DNA from 2 places in the Thermoanaerobacter kivui genome. Region 1 is predicted to be linked to the other one. Evidence: riboswitches for the same ligand, from Rfam matches in the RefSeq annotation. Region 1 holds a riboswitch; the other holds the start of a gene.
What was found. Region 1 has a riboswitch for cyclic di-GMP ahead of TKV_RS04055 (sigma 54-interacting transcriptional regulator). Riboswitches for the same ligand answer to the same signal wherever they lie in the genome.
Positions count from the first base shown of each region.

Region 1 (7,722 bases):
ATCGGTATACTGCTATAGCTTATTAGATTTCCTTTTTCATCTACCTCTGCCCATGATATGTTGTCCGGATATGCGTTCACATCTATTCCTATGATTCCTTTTTCTTTTGTTATTTTTATTTCTGGATATTCTTCTTCAATGGCAAAATAGGCGCATATGCTGCCATTTTTGAGTTTTAGTTCTACAGAGTATGGTATGTTTGATTGGGCAATTTCCTGCAGGAGTTCTTTTCTTTTTTTATTCTTTTTGTAGCCTGCTTCTATTTTGGCGTATACATATTTTCTTTCCCCTACATTTATCCTTAAGAAAGTGCCGTTTTTTCTTACTTCTATTCTTGTGTTGAGATTTCCTTTTTTGCTTTTATCCCCTCTTGAATAGAGATTTCCTTTTCTTTTCTCCTGCCACCTAATTTTTAATTTTTTATATGCTTTACCATTTAAATGATGTTTTTGAAGTTTTCTAAACAGTTTTTTCCCGCCAAAAATGACTTTTCTTGGACTTTTACCTAGTTCTTTCGCAGATTCCAGTGTACTCCTTGCTTTCATTATTGCATCATCTACATATCTTGAGTTTAAGTCAAATATTCCCTGAAGGTCTCTTTTTAATGTTTTTCTATCATAACCTTCTAGAAGCCTTTTGTATGCGTATCTTACGCAGGATGACCATCTTCTCAGAAGATCTAATACTATTTGTTTGTCTTGTTGATTTGGAAAAATGAGTTTAGCCTGTATCACTATCATGTTTTTTGCCCCTTTGCCCGTAAATTCTTGCTGCGAAAGATGTTACTATTGCTATTAAGTCTTCTGCTAGCTCTTTATTTGTATCTTCTTCGTTTTCTTTCCCGTTTAAAACTATAAGCTCTACCCCAAAACTTTCCATGAAAAATTTGAGATATTCAAAGCCAAATCTCGCTAGTCTATCAGGATATTCTATTACAACTTTTTCAACTTCTCCTCTTTTTATCTTGTTCAAAAGCTTTAATAAGCCTCTTCTATTTTCATTTACCCCACTTGCTATCTCATGTATGACTTCATACTGCCATCCTTTGGAATTAGCGTATTCTTCAAGCCTTCTAATTTGATTCTTAAGATATTCTTCTTGTTTCTTTGTGGACACTCACTTTAGGTTTTGGTTTTTCTTCCAGCATGCCTAATAACTCCTCTATATCTTCTTTTTTATACCTTCTGATGCCTTTTGGAGTTCTCACAGGTGTTATTAATCCTTCCTTTTCCCAGTTTATAAGTGTTCTTCGACTAATTGAGTACATTTCCTTTACTTTTTGCATGCTTAGTAACATTTGTTATCACCCAATTAAAATTATACCACTTTGCATGACTATCTTCAACTGTTACCTACCTCCTTTCTATTGTTGCGCGATAGCAGGAGTTAATTCGATTACAATTATAAACTCTTCTATCAATATTGTCATCTTTCGTATTTCCCGATAATTCTCCGTTAATTAAAAATATCTCCAGAATGATATATTATAGTGATATATTCTTAGATATACTAATCTATAGAACCTTTCCACTTTTAGATAAAATTGCCGTTCAAAAGGTTTTTTAAGAAATTATTCATATAATTATTTAATTGTTCTTTAAGCACTGCTCCATCCAAACCACTTTTCTTTAATTCGTGATATTTCGCCGCTATCAACTCATAAAAATCATATTTATCTATTTTCCATTCTCTAAAATCAGACGAAATGATTAAAAATTTATCAAAAATTGCATGCACACTCAACTTTAATAAGTAATCTTCAGGTAAAAGAGTTGAATCAATTTTTAGTAAATTTGCTGTTAACCCATAATACCTTAAAAAAGCTTTTGAACAAAGTTGTTGAATAAACGATTTCAACTCTCCAATATTACCTTCATAATTAATAGACAAAATTGTAGAAATTATTTCAGGATGTACAATGATATTCAAATTCAAGCGCTTCGCCTCTTCTTTAAACAGTCCTGTCAATATTTCCACCTTTTCATTAAGAGGCCTTTCCTCAAAAGAGGGGAGTTGGATGACGACAGGTATTCTTCTCATAAAAGTTTTTAAAAAAGAACCAGGTTTCTCTGTAGTAGCTGCTATAATCATCAAATTAGCTGTTCTTTCAACAGTATCCCCTAATCTCCGATATACTCCCTTGTCAATAAGGTAAAATAGCATCTCTTGCCCCTCTGGAGGTAATCTATGAACTTCATCAAGAAATAATATCCCTTTATTAGCTTTTTCTACTAATCCTATCTTATCTACATCAGCTCCAGTATAGGCTCCTTTAACATGACCAAATAAATGTGACATGAGAAGCTGAGGATTATTATAGTAGTCTGCGCAGTTTAGCACTTCAAAAGGTCCTTTCCTACCGTGTTGAAGGCTAAATTTATACATGGTTTCCGCTAAATAAGACTTACCACAACCAGGTGGTCCAATGATAAGAGTATGAAGTCCATAGGGAGGATACAATACTGCTGCCTTAGCTTGTTCTATTTGTTCTTTAATGCTACCGTTATACCCAACAATATCTTCAAAAGCACACAGCTTTTTTTCTTTTTTAAAAGTCGCAAAATTAATCAACTCTTCCAATATTAATTTTTCTTTGACTTCTTCCCCTAAAACCTTTTCTAATTTATTTTTTTCGACATAATACACAGGTTTTGAAATTATTTTCACAACTTTCTTTTCTTTTACAAGAAGATTCAAAATTGAAGACACGTTAGGCCGTGCGATTTTTAACAGTTTTGCTATTTCTTCTGTGGTAATTCCACCCTTTCTGTCAATCAAAAAATCTTCAATTTTAAAATCTTCACTTTTTTCCAAAATAATGTTATAAATTTTCTCTTTGTTAGTCATACGACACACCACTTTATCAATTAATAAAACTCCCGCTCAAAGGCAGGAGTTCCTACATTATAGTTGGCAGCCCGGCTATCATAGCAAAACTATTGCATTAGACCCGTGGCTTTGCGTCCCCGCCTTTCGACGAGTTTGCTTTTTTCGACAAAATTTATTTAATTTCCCATATATTATTATTTCGATACAAATACAAATTTTCCTTCTTTTTTAAAAAAAGATTTTTTCTACATAATTCGTCAAATTATTAATCTATTCTTTTCTTTGCAAATTTTTTTATATAAGCAAAACGTTATACACTGGAAAATTTTTATAGTATAATGGTTTTATTTTTAGCACCAACTACATTATTTTTTTAAATGTATAAAAATGTGTATAAAAAATTATACATTTCAAAAACTTTTATAGGTTTTGTCTATATACAATAAACTGGCATAAAAGTTGCTTAAGTTTTATTGTAGAAAAATGTTACAGAAAGGAGATGATGAATAAGGAAAAGCAAAGTTTCACTTAGCAACTAGAAGGGCTGACTTAAATTTTAAAAAATATTAAATTTTTAAGGAGGAAGAAAAAATGAAGAACCGACAAACATTAAAAGCTTTACTGGCTTTTGTGTTAATTGTAGCTTTAATGTCGCTAAGTGGAGTATTAGTCAAAGCGCAGCCCAACTTAACAAACTTATCTGGCGACTCTCCAACAAAAAATTACTCGCCTCAAATTCAAAAAATTTTGATGCAAGATTCTAACAAAAACAAAATCTTTGATAACCTGGAAGCAAAGCTTACTGATAAGCCTGACAGTGCGGAATTCCCTGTCATAATAACCTTCAACAAAAACATAGATGATAACGAACTATTAAATATTTCTAAATCCATTGGAAAGTTTAATATAAAGCATAAATACAAAATTATTCCAGGAGTTGCTGCTACTTTAACTAAAGGACAAATAAACGCTTTGTCAAAATTAGATATAGTAAAGCAAATTGAGTATGACGAGCCTGTATATGCGACATTAGACACTGCAACAAAATGGTTTGGCGTTACAAAAGCGAGAAGTGACTTTGGCGTAACTGGAGACAAAGATGGTAATCCTTCCTCTTACTCCAAGAATGATATAGTAATAGCAGTTATTGATACAGGTATTGATGGATCCCATGTTGACCTTGCTGGTGGCAAAATAATAGGATGGCAAGATTTTGTAAACGGTAAAACTACCCCTTACGATGATAATGGACATGGAACTCATGTAGCAAGCATTGCGGCAGGCACTGGGACAGGGAACAGCCTTTATACAGGTGTTGCTCCTGGTGCAGCTTTGGTAGGAATAAAAGTACTCGATTCAAATGGAAGCGGAAGTATGAGCACTGTAACGGCAGGAATTGATTGGGCTGTTCAAAACAAAGATGTATACGGAATCAAAGTTATAAATTTAAGCCTCGGCACTTCTACAAGTTCTGATGGAACTGACTCTACCTCATTAGCAGTAAACAGCGCCGTAGATAGCGGAATTGTAGTAGTAGTTGCAGCTGGAAATTCAGGCCCTGCAAGGTACACCATAGGATCACCTGGTGCAGCAGAAAAAGCCATAACCGTTGCAGCAATGGCGGATGTAGGAGAACTTGGATTTAACCTTGCAAGTTTCTCCAGCCGTGGCCCCACAGCTGACGGAAGGATAAAACCTGACATTGCAGCACCCGGATATAATATAACCGCCGCAAAAGCAAACTCTATAAATGGTTATGTGACATACAGTGGTACAAGCATGGCAACACCTTTTGTAGCAGGTACAGTAGCCCTTATGCTCAATGCAAATATAAGCCTTGCACCACTTGATGTAAAAAACATAATAATGACTACTGCAAAAAGTTGGGGACCTCCAAGCAAAAACATTGACTATGGTGCAGGAAGATTGGATGCATATGAAGCAATTAAAACAGCTGGAAATTTCACAGGAACTAATATATCTGTACCAAACCACTATTATGCTAAAGATTCACTCCCTGGGTCTCGTTACAGTGACATTTGGACATTTAACGTGACAGACACATCATACCCTATTGCAATAACTTTCATAATACCTGATTGGGCAAACTATAACCCTGATTTCGATATATATCTCTATGACCCAACTGGTACTCTTGTTAAAAGTTCCACTGGAACACAAAGGCAGGAGACAATAACATATACTCCAACACAAACGGGAACCTATTATATCAGAGTATATTCATATAGAGGCAGTGGAAATTATTACCTTGATTTAAGTACGGGCGGCGGTTCACTCACCCTTTCAAATAACGACATATAAAATAATTAAAGAAGTATGGTGCCGATTGGCTCTATACTTCTTTAATTATTGCGACTTTCTACTTTATTTTCTCCTTTTTCAAGTAAAATTTTTTCGTCAAAGCAGTAGATTTCTATAGGCTCTCCTTCTAATAATGCAAACACAACATTTTCTTTGGTTAATTTGACATTTATTTTTCTCCCTTTGTATCTCACATTAAAAGAAAGCAAATTCCATTCTTTTGGCAATCTCGGCTCAAAATGCAGTTCATTTGTATAAACCCTCATTCCACCAAAACCATTCACAACTGCGCTCCATGTCCCTGCCATAGAAGCAGCGTGAATTCCGTCCTTAACATTGTCATTGTAGTCGTCCAAATCCATTCTTGCAGTCATCATAAAGTATTTATAAGCTTTGTCAGTATATCCTATTTCATTGGCTAGTATGCTAAATATAGCTGGCGACAAGGAGGAGTCGTGAGTGGTAATAGGTTCATAATAATCGTAATTCTTTTTAAGTTCATCTTTAGTAAATTTTTCTCTCTGTAAAAACATCAAAAGCAACACATCAGGCTGTTTACATATTTGATATCTATAAATATCTAGGTAATGCCAGTGCAACAAAAGTGGAAATTGATCTTGTGGTATTTCATCCACTGTTATCCTTTCTTTATACAAAAAACTGTCATCCTGTGGTATAATATCAAGTTCTTTTGAATAAGGAAGGTACATATTGTCAACAGCTTTTTTCCACGCATTAATTTCTTGATCTTTTAGATTTAACTTAGAAGCAATTTTTTGGTATTTCTCAGGCACTTCTTTTTTCATTTTATTTGCAATATCATAGGCATATTCCAAATTCATTTTTGCTATGTAATTGGTATAAGCGTTATTGTCGACTAATGCCGTATACTCATCCGGACCAGTGACACAGTTTATGCAGAATCTATTGCCCTTAAGAGGAATATACGCTCCTAAATCTTCCCAAAATCTTGCAGTTTCAAATAATATTTCACAGCCATAGTCATAGAGAAAGTCCAAATCATTTGTAGCCTCCACATATCTTTTTAAAGCATAAACTATATCAGCATTTATGTGATACTGTGCCGTACCAGCTGGAAAGTATGCAGAACATTCAGGCCCATCTATCGTTCTCCAAGGATACAAAGCTCCTTTGTGACCTAATTCCTTTGCCCTGGATCTTGCTGCATCCAAAAGATTATACCTGTACATTACCAAAGCTTTTGCAATTTCGGGCTTTGTATAAAGAAAGAAAGGCATTATATAAATATCAGAATCCCAAAAATAATGACCTTCATAACCTTCTCCAGTCAGCCCTTTTGCTGCAATGTTTGTCTTTCCATCTCTCCCGACAGATTGAAGTAGATGAAATTCATTAAAGCGTATGCCTTGCTGCAGAGCTTTATCTCCTTCTATGATTACATCAGCATTTTTCCAAAAAGAATTCAAAAATTCTTCCTGCTCCTTTTCTATCGTTTCAAAGCCGTCATTTTTGGCTTTTTCTATTTCTTCTAAAGCAAGAGCAACCAATTTATTTTCATCAAAATCCTTTGAAGTGTAATAGGAAATAAATTTATTCAATGTGTATGAGGTGCCTTTTTCAGCCTCTAGATCTACAATTACTTTTACTCCATCTTCTTCTAAACTATTTGAGACTTCATATTTACTATCTCTCACTAATACATTGTCTATCGCGCAAACATAGGAGAAATTGCTCTTTTGCGTCTTTTGAACAATCCACCCTTTTAAACCCTCTACACCTTTATCTATCGTCTTTAAAACCTTTCCTTTTAAATTTGACCCTACTCTTACATCTTCACTATCATTTATATTTGAAACATTTCCGTCAATAGCGGAAATAAATCTAATTTTTCCGCTAAAATTTACAGGTTCCACAGTAAAAGAAATTGCCGCTAAATGTTGCCTATTTAATGATACAATTCTCTTTATTTTTACCTCTAAAACTTTTCCTGTAGGGGATTCCCATTTTACTTTTCTTTCTACAACCCCCTTCTTCATGTCAAGTACTCTCTCATAAAATAGGATTTTCCCTTTTAGTAAATCAAACTGTTCCCCATCTACATACAATTTTATTATTTTACTATCAGCCACATTTAACATTGTCTGACCTATTTTTGCAAAACCATATCCCCCTTCAGGGTAAACTATATCGTGTATTTCATAAAACCCATTGATATACGTCCCATTAAAAGAAGTATTTTTAGGCCCTGAATATCCTTCTTCAAAAGTTCCTCTCATTCCAATATATCCATTTGCTAAAGCAAAAATAGTTTCATTTCTGTAGTTAGTATCTATGCTAAACTGCGTCTCTCTTATAACCCAATCTTCAAAAGGGTAAATTGGTTTCTTCGTTTTGTTGGCCATATCCATCCTCCACTCTTACTTTAATTCAAAATTTTGGTCGGAAACAAAGTCGTTTCCGACTAAAAACAATTTAAAACATTTACTTGCTTTCTGCAGCTTTCTTAGCTTCTTCTATCATGTTGTGATATTTATCAAGAGTTGTCTTGATATCTTTGCCTTCAAATATTATTTCTCTCAATGCTCCATT
Region 1 is NZ_CP009170.1:805,431-813,152, reverse strand. Features, by position in the region: gene TKV_RS04070 (IS200/IS605 family accessory protein TnpB-related protein) at 1-740, opposite strand, end outside; partial or broken gene TKV_RS04065 (IS607 family transposase) at 721-1,297, opposite strand; gene TKV_RS04055 (sigma 54-interacting transcriptional regulator) at 1,534-2,847, opposite strand; cyclic di-GMP riboswitch class I at 2,910-2,997, opposite strand; gene TKV_RS04050 (S8 family serine peptidase) at 3,421-5,151, shown strand; gene TKV_RS04045 (glycoside hydrolase family 65 protein) at 5,193-7,535, opposite strand; partial or broken gene TKV_RS04040 (extracellular solute-binding protein) at 7,615-7,722, opposite strand, start outside.

Region 2 (7,722 bases), 330 kb from region 1:
AAAGCTACTAATATAATGCCACCCAATGCTCCAATGATTACAGAAAGAAAAAGTACTAAAATTGTAAGCTTCCACCCTATAAAAAATCCAATTAAGGCCATAAGTTTTATGTCTCCTCCTCCCATCTCTCCTCCTGAAATTAAGGAGATGAGAAGGAGAATACCTCCACCTAAAATTAATCCTATTATGTAATCCATAAAGCCATAATTGGACATCAAAATTCTAAAAAATATTCCACCTATAAAACCGACTAAAATAATTTTATTTGGTATAATTTTGTGTTCTATATCAATAAAACTTACAGCTATCAAAATAGAAGACAGAAACATGTAAGAAAAAGCCTTAAAATCTAAACCAAATTTATAATAAATTATCAAAAACACAATTCCAGCCAATACTTCTACAATAGGATACCTTACTGAAATTTTTTCTCCACAATACCTACATCTTCCTTTAAGTAAAATATAACTCAATATGGGTATTAAATCAATAGTTTTTAATTCATGCCCACATTTAGGACAGTGAGAAGGAGGATAGACTATTGATTCTTTTCTAGGTATTCTATGTATCACCACATTTACAAAACTTCCTATAATTGTGCCGAATAAAAATATCAGTATGTAAAGTAGTATCTCCATAATGACCTCCTAAAAAAATATTAAGGAGGGCACAAAAATGTGCCCGACTCAAAGTTTTTTAGTTTATTAAATAAGTATTTATTGAGATTGAGTAGGATAAGTAGGATAATACTCTTTATCGCCAATTTTTACAGTGGCTTTTCCATTAGATGTCTCAAGTGTAAACTCTCCACCAGACGATGTTTTAGGAATTTTATTTAAATAACCTGTCTTTACTAATTCATCTAAACCACCAGAAACTGTGTCAACTCCCTTTTCTATCATATACCTTTCAGCTGCTTGACCTATAATTTGAGCATTTGCTATATCAGCATTCTCTTTCGCTTTTGACAATGAAGTTGTCACTCTTGGCACAGCAATTGCTGCCAGTATCCCTAAAATTGCAATAACAACAATCAATTCAATCAGTGTAAAACCTCTTTCATCCTTATTGAGTGCCTTTACAAACCATTCCATCCTTTTTCACCCCCTTTCCCATCTCATTGTCCTATGAAATTGTACAATTCAAAGAGTGGCATAATAATTGAGACAACTATAAATCCCACCACTGTCGCTAACATTACAATTATCAACGGTTCTAATAAAGTTGTCATCTGTGATACAGCTGTGTCCACTTCTCCGTCATAAAAATCCGCAGTCTTATTTAATATGCTGTCCAGAGAGCCCGAACTTTCTCCAACGCTGATCATCTGGATGACCATCGGCGGAAAAATACCAATTCTTTTTAGTGGCTCAGAAAGAGGTATGCCTTTTTTTACATCTTCCTGTGCTGCCCTTAACCCTTCTGCAACTACAGTATTCCCCACAACCCTTTCAACCACTTCCATCGCTTTAATAAGAGGTATACCTGCACTTATTAAGGTACCTAAAGTCCTTGTAAACCTTGATATCAAAACTTTTCTGTTTAATGGCCCAAAAATTGGCATGTTTATAAGCATTGTGTCATAAATTCGCCCTCCCTCTTTTGTCCTTAAAAACCTCGAAAGAGAAAAGGAAAATAATACAATCCCACCTATGTACAAATACCAATATTGAGATATAGAACTGCTTACAGCAAGAAGTATGCGTGTAGGAAGAGGTAACTCAACTCCAGCATTTTTAAACATACTTACAAAAACGGGAAGAACATTTGTCAAAAGAAAAATAACAACTAATACAGCTACTATAGAAACGATGACAGGATATGTCAAAGCAGACTTTACTTTTTGATCTAATTCATTTTCCTTTTCAAAGTGGTCTGCCATTTCATTCATTACTTTGTCAAGAGTACCGCTTACTTCCCCCACTTCTATCATATTGTACAAAAGCATAGGGAAAACATCCTCATGTTTTTTCATCGCATCAGACAAAGTTCTTCCTTTTTGAACTTCTTCATACACTTCACTTAAAGCTTTTTTTAACCTTTTGTTTTCCACCTGTTCCTTCATAGTGGCTAAAGAAGTTACAATAGGTATACCTGCATTTATTAAAGTTGCAAACTGCCTGCAAAAAACAGCAATATCTTTTATTTTAACCTTTTTAAAAGAAGCAAAATCCAATATGTCCTGTTTTACAACTTCTTCTTTGATGTCAATTATATAATAATTTTTTTGCTTTAAAACATCAATGCACTGAGCCTTTGAATCAACTTCCAAAGTCCCTGTAACGAGATTTCCTCCCATATCCCTTGCCCTATATGCATACAACGGCATATAATCACCTCTATATCATGCGAGAAAAATTCTCTTGGTCCACACAATAGGTCAATGCATCCTCCAAAGAAATAACTCCTCTTTTTAACAGATGTAAAATAGACATATCCATTGTCATCATTCCAAACTTGCTACCTGTTTGTACAGCAGATTGTATCTGGAAAGTTTTTCCTTCTCTTATGAGATTTCTTATCGCAGGAGTGGCAATCATAATTTCTGTTGCAACTACTCTACCGCTATTGTCTTTTTTTGGTATGAGCTGTTGAGAAATAATCCCCTCAAGCACGTTGGAAAGTTGTATTTTTATCTGCTGCTGTTGATGGGGAGGAAAAACATCAATAATCCTATCGATCGTCTTTACAGCTCCTATTGTGTGAAGAGTCGACAAAACAAGATGACCCGTCTCAGCAGCAGTTATAGCAATCTGAATCGTCTCTAAGTCTCTCATCTCTCCAACTAATATCACATCGGGGTCTTCCCTCAAAGCAGCCCTCAAAGCTGAAGCGTAAGATGCCGCATCATGCCCAATCTCTCTTTGATTTACTATGCTTTTGTTGTGTTTATGTAAATATTCTATAGGGTCTTCAAGAGTCAAAATGTGACAAGTCCTTTTAGAATTTATAAGGTCTACCATAGAAGCCAATGTAGTAGATTTACCACTGCCAGTAGGTCCTGTTACCAATATAAGCCCTCTCGCCTTCATGGCTAGGTCTTTAACTATTGGAGGAAGTCCCAGCTCTTCTATAGAAGGAATTCTCAACGCTACCGACCTTATCGCAAGGCTATAACTTCCTCTTTGCTTGTAAACATTTATTCTAAATCTTCCAAGCCCTGTCACAGAGTAGGATAAGTCTATATCGCCATTTTGCTCTAACCTATGTAATTGTTCACTTGTAAGCAAGTCTTTTACTATCTCTTCTGTCTGTTGAGAAGTAAAAGGTTCTCCCTCTAATTTTTCTAAATAACCATTAATTCTAAGCACTGGAGGTACTCCAACAGTTATGTGCAAATCTGAAGCTTTTCTCTCTACTACAAGCTTTAAAAGTTCTTTTGTGTTCATAGGCATCAGTCCTCGTACGTTAGTCTTAGCATTTCATCAATTGTAGTTTTGCCTTCTAAGACAAGTCTTTTGGCACTTTCCCTTAAAGTTTTCATTCCATTTTTTACTGCTTGTATGCCAATCACATCTGAAGAAGCCTTTTTGTTTATGAGCTCCTTTATATCAGAAGTAACTGTCATTATTTCATATATAGGAATTCTTCCCCTATATCCCGTTTTATTGCAAACAGCACAACCTCTTCCTTTATATAGGGTAAAGTCTTTGTCTTCTTCAATGCCAACAAGTTGTTTTTCTCTATCAGAAGCTTTATAGGAAGTTTTACAATTGTCACATATTCTTCTTGCTAATCTTTGAGCTATAACTCCCACCACAGCCGAAGACACAAGATACGGCTCTATCCCCATGTCTATAAGCCTTGTTATAGCTCCTGCCGCGTCATTTGTGTGCAAAGTTGACAGAACCAGGTGCCCTGTTATAGCAGAGCGAATGGCTATTTCTGCAGTCTCTGTGTCCCTGATTTCTCCAATCATTATGACATCGGGGTCCTGCCTCAAAATAGACCTCAAAGCAGTGGCAAAAGTAAGACCCGCCTTTTCATTGACTTGCACTTGATTTATTCCTTCTATTGAATACTCAACAGGGTCTTCAACAGTTATTATATTGATATTAGGCTTGTTAAGCTCTTTTAACATAGCATACAAAGTCGTAGTTTTCCCACTACCTGTTGGACCAGTCAAAAGCACAATGCCATTAGGTCTTTTTATCAATTTATCAAACAACATCAAGTCCTCTTCTTCAAAACCCAGCTGTTCTTTTGTCATGATGAAATTTTCCTTATCCAAAAGCCTTAACACCAATTTTTCGCCGAAAACTGTAGGCAAAGAAGAAACCCTTACATCTATGTTTCTTCCCCCTGACACAAATTCAAATCTTCCATCCTGTGGAAGTCTTCTCTCTGCAATATTCATGTTTGCCATAATTTTTACTCTTGTTACCACCGGACCGTGGGTACTTTTTATAGTCCTCATAGCTTCTGTCAATTGCCCATCTATCCTAAATCGAATGCGTAGGTCCTTTTCTGTAGGTTCAATGTGAATATCAGAAGCCCTGCTTTTTATAGCTTGCTCAATTATAGAATTCACAAGCCTTACAGCGGGAGCATTTTGCACCTCTTCAAGAATTTCGTTTGGCAGCTCACTTGCCGTTTCACTTTGAAATTCCTTTTTAAAATCTTGAACTGCTTTCTCTGCCTGTTCTCTTCCATAAATCCTATCTATAGCTTTTAAAATGCTGCTTTCAGAAGCAATCAAAGGCTTTACGTTTTGCTTTGTAATAATTTTCACATCGTCAATGGCAAAAATATTTAGAGGGTCTGCCATTGCCACTAATATACCATCTTCATCTTTTTTAATCGGGATGATAATGTACCTTTTGGCGACAGCTTCAGGAATTAATTTCGCCACATCTGGGTCAATGTAATATTTTTGCAAATCCACATGAGGGATACCTAACTGAAATTCAAGGGCTTCCAGTATTTGCTCTTCTGTAACATAACCTTGTTTTATGAGAACTTTTCCTAACTTTTCTCCTGTCTTGCTTTGTATTTCCATGGCATGTTTTAACTGTTCTTCAGTGATGAGACCCACTTCAACCAAAAGCTCACCCAGCTTTTTTTTAGCCATAAATATACCTCCCAAAAACAATAAAGCCGGTTGCACCACTGTATCCATGAGGCGTAAAGTGCCCATATATAGCCCCACTTCATCTACTTCTTTATAAAATATTCTACAAATTATGCGTAATTCCTTCTTTTAAATGCATGTATACTAAATCTTTTTCAAAAAAATTTCCCGTCCACAGCTTAAAAGAATGATTAGCCTGATTTATTAACATAGAAAACCCATTCGAATATTTTATTCCATTTCTTTTGGCGTATTTCAAAAAAGCAGTTTCAAAGGGATTATATATAAGGTCGTAAACAAATTTAGCCTTTGAAACTACCTTTTCACTGACTGGTGAATCCTCAACATTGGGATACATGCCTACACTTGTAGCATTAACAAGCATATCTATTTCTGACATTTCCTCCACCTCATTGATACTGCAATAATTACAATCAATCTTAAATTCTTTTTTAATGTACTCTGCCAAATCTTTAGCCTTATCTACATTTCTATTAGCAATTACCATTGAATTTATGCCGTTTAATGCAAGGGATACACACACCGCTTTAGAAGCCCCGCCTGCTCCTAAAATAACGGCTTTTCGCCCACTAATCGTCTCTTTCGCCTCTATTAAAGAATCTATAAAACCTTTTGCATCAGTGTTATAACCTTTTAGTATTCCTTCTTCATTAACCACAGTGTTGACTGCCCCGATTTTTAAAGCTTCTTCTGAAATGACATCTAAATATTTCATTATCCGCTCTTTGTGTGGAACAGTTACATTAAATCCTTTTATATTAAGAACTTTTACACCCTTTACCGCATCTTCAAGATTATCTGTCAAAACATCAAAAACCGTGTAAATGCAGTTTAAATCCAAGGACCTAAAAGCAAAATTATGTATTAAAGGAGACAAACTATGTTCTACAGGATGTCCTATAAGACCATATATTTTTGTCTTAGAATTGATCTCCATATTCCTCAATCCTTTTAAGAAAATGTCTTTCTGCTCTTCTCATAAGCCTCGTCCAGCCAAATTCCTCTTTAGACAAAGGCTTTACCAAAATGGTGTATAAACCTGCTCTTTTCCCTCCCAAAATATCAGTAAATATCTGATCTCCTATTAAAGCAGTTTCATTGGGTTTTGCGTTTAAAATCTTAAGAGCTTTTTTAAAGGCTCCTTTTCTTGGTTTGATAGCCCAGGCTATACCCGGTACGCCAATTTTTTCTCTAAATTCGTTTACTCGCCTTTCAGTGTTGTTTGAAATAAGACAAATTTTAAAGCCATTTTGCTTAAGCCTTTCAAACCATTCTATTGTTTTTTTATCAGGAAGCTTGCATTTGTACGGCACTAAAGTATTGTCTATATCAATAACAAGATTATTTATGCCTCTTTTCTTTAGCATATTCAAATCTATTTCATATACGCTTTCCACTATCATATCAGGAATCAACTTTTCATACATATGTTCACCTCATTTTGTTAAAATTATATAATAAAAAAAAATAAACTGTCAATACAAACAGTTTTACATGGAAAGCTCTTTAAAAAGCTTATTTAAAGCCTTCTTTTCAATCCTTGAGACATAGGAACGAGATATACCAAGCATCTTTGCTATTTCTCTTTGAGTCCTCACTTTCCCATTGTACAGACCATACCTCATTTCTATAATTAACCGTTCTCTATTTTTTAAAACGCTGTTCATTTTACTGTACAACTTTTTAATTTGAAGTTTTTTCTCCACTTGCTCTGATATTTCATCTTCCTCTGTGCCAAGTACATCCATCAAAGATATCTCATTGCCTTCTTTATCTACTCCAATAGGATCCTGTAAAAAAACCTCTCCTTTCATCTTTTTTTCCGTTCGTATAGACATAAGTATTTCGTTTTCTATACATCTGGCTGCATATGTGGCAAGATGTGTTCCTTTAGAAGAATCAAAGGTGGAAATTGCTTTTATAAGCCCTATTGTCCCAATAGATATTAAATCATCTATATCTTTACCTGTGCCACTGTACTTTTTAACAACATGAGCTACCAACCTTAAGTTTCTTTCTATTAAAATATTCCTCGCTTCCTCATCACCGTTTTTATAAGCTTCTAAATATTTCTTTTCTTCTTCTGGAGTAAGTGGATTGGGAAAAGAGTTGGTGTTTGTCAAGTAACCAAGATTTAAGATTTCCTTTACAATTGAAGCCAAAATTGCAACAACAACTTCCCACATTGCCGCCACCCCTTTTTTCAACATTACACATCTATTATATGAGGTTTATACAAAATGGTGCACGTACATCAATATTTCATTATTTCCTCCGCTATTTCTTTAAAAAGAGGGGCAGCTTTAGTTCCTCCAGTATCTCCATTTTTTACAAAAATCGAAATTGCATATTTAGGCTTATCAAAAGGAACAAAACCTGTAAACCAAGCATGATATATATTTAGCTCCTTGCTAACTTCAGCAGAACCTGTTTTACCAGCACTGCCATAGGTAGTCTCAGCCCTTTTTCCTGTTCCTTCTTGGTCAATAACCACTTCTCTCATCATTCCTTTTAAAATTTTGGCTGTTTTTTCGCTTATCACCCTGTAAGACTTTTTCTGAGACAATTTTTCAATTTCTTTCCCTTCTTCATCAACTATTGCAGTCACTAAACGTGGAACATTCCTAACA
Region 2 is NZ_CP009170.1:1,132,118-1,139,839, reverse strand. Features, by position in the region: gene TKV_RS05695 (prepilin peptidase) at 1-638, opposite strand, end outside; gene TKV_RS05690 (competence type IV pilus major pilin ComGC) at 717-1,094, opposite strand; gene TKV_RS05685 (type II secretion system F family protein) at 1,118-2,329, opposite strand; gene TKV_RS05680 (type IV pilus twitching motility protein PilT) at 2,340-3,389, opposite strand; gene gspE (type II secretion system ATPase GspE) at 3,395-5,071, opposite strand; cyclic di-GMP riboswitch class II at 5,087-5,171, opposite strand; gene aroE (shikimate dehydrogenase) at 5,175-6,029, opposite strand; gene TKV_RS05665 (YqeG family HAD IIIA-type phosphatase) at 6,013-6,519, opposite strand; gene sigK (RNA polymerase sporulation sigma factor SigK) at 6,583-7,278, opposite strand; gene TKV_RS05655 (peptidoglycan D,D-transpeptidase FtsI family protein) at 7,347-7,722, opposite strand, start outside.
Region 2: another riboswitch for cyclic di-GMP. It lies ahead of gspE (type II secretion system ATPase GspE); the one in region 1 lies ahead of TKV_RS04055 (sigma 54-interacting transcriptional regulator).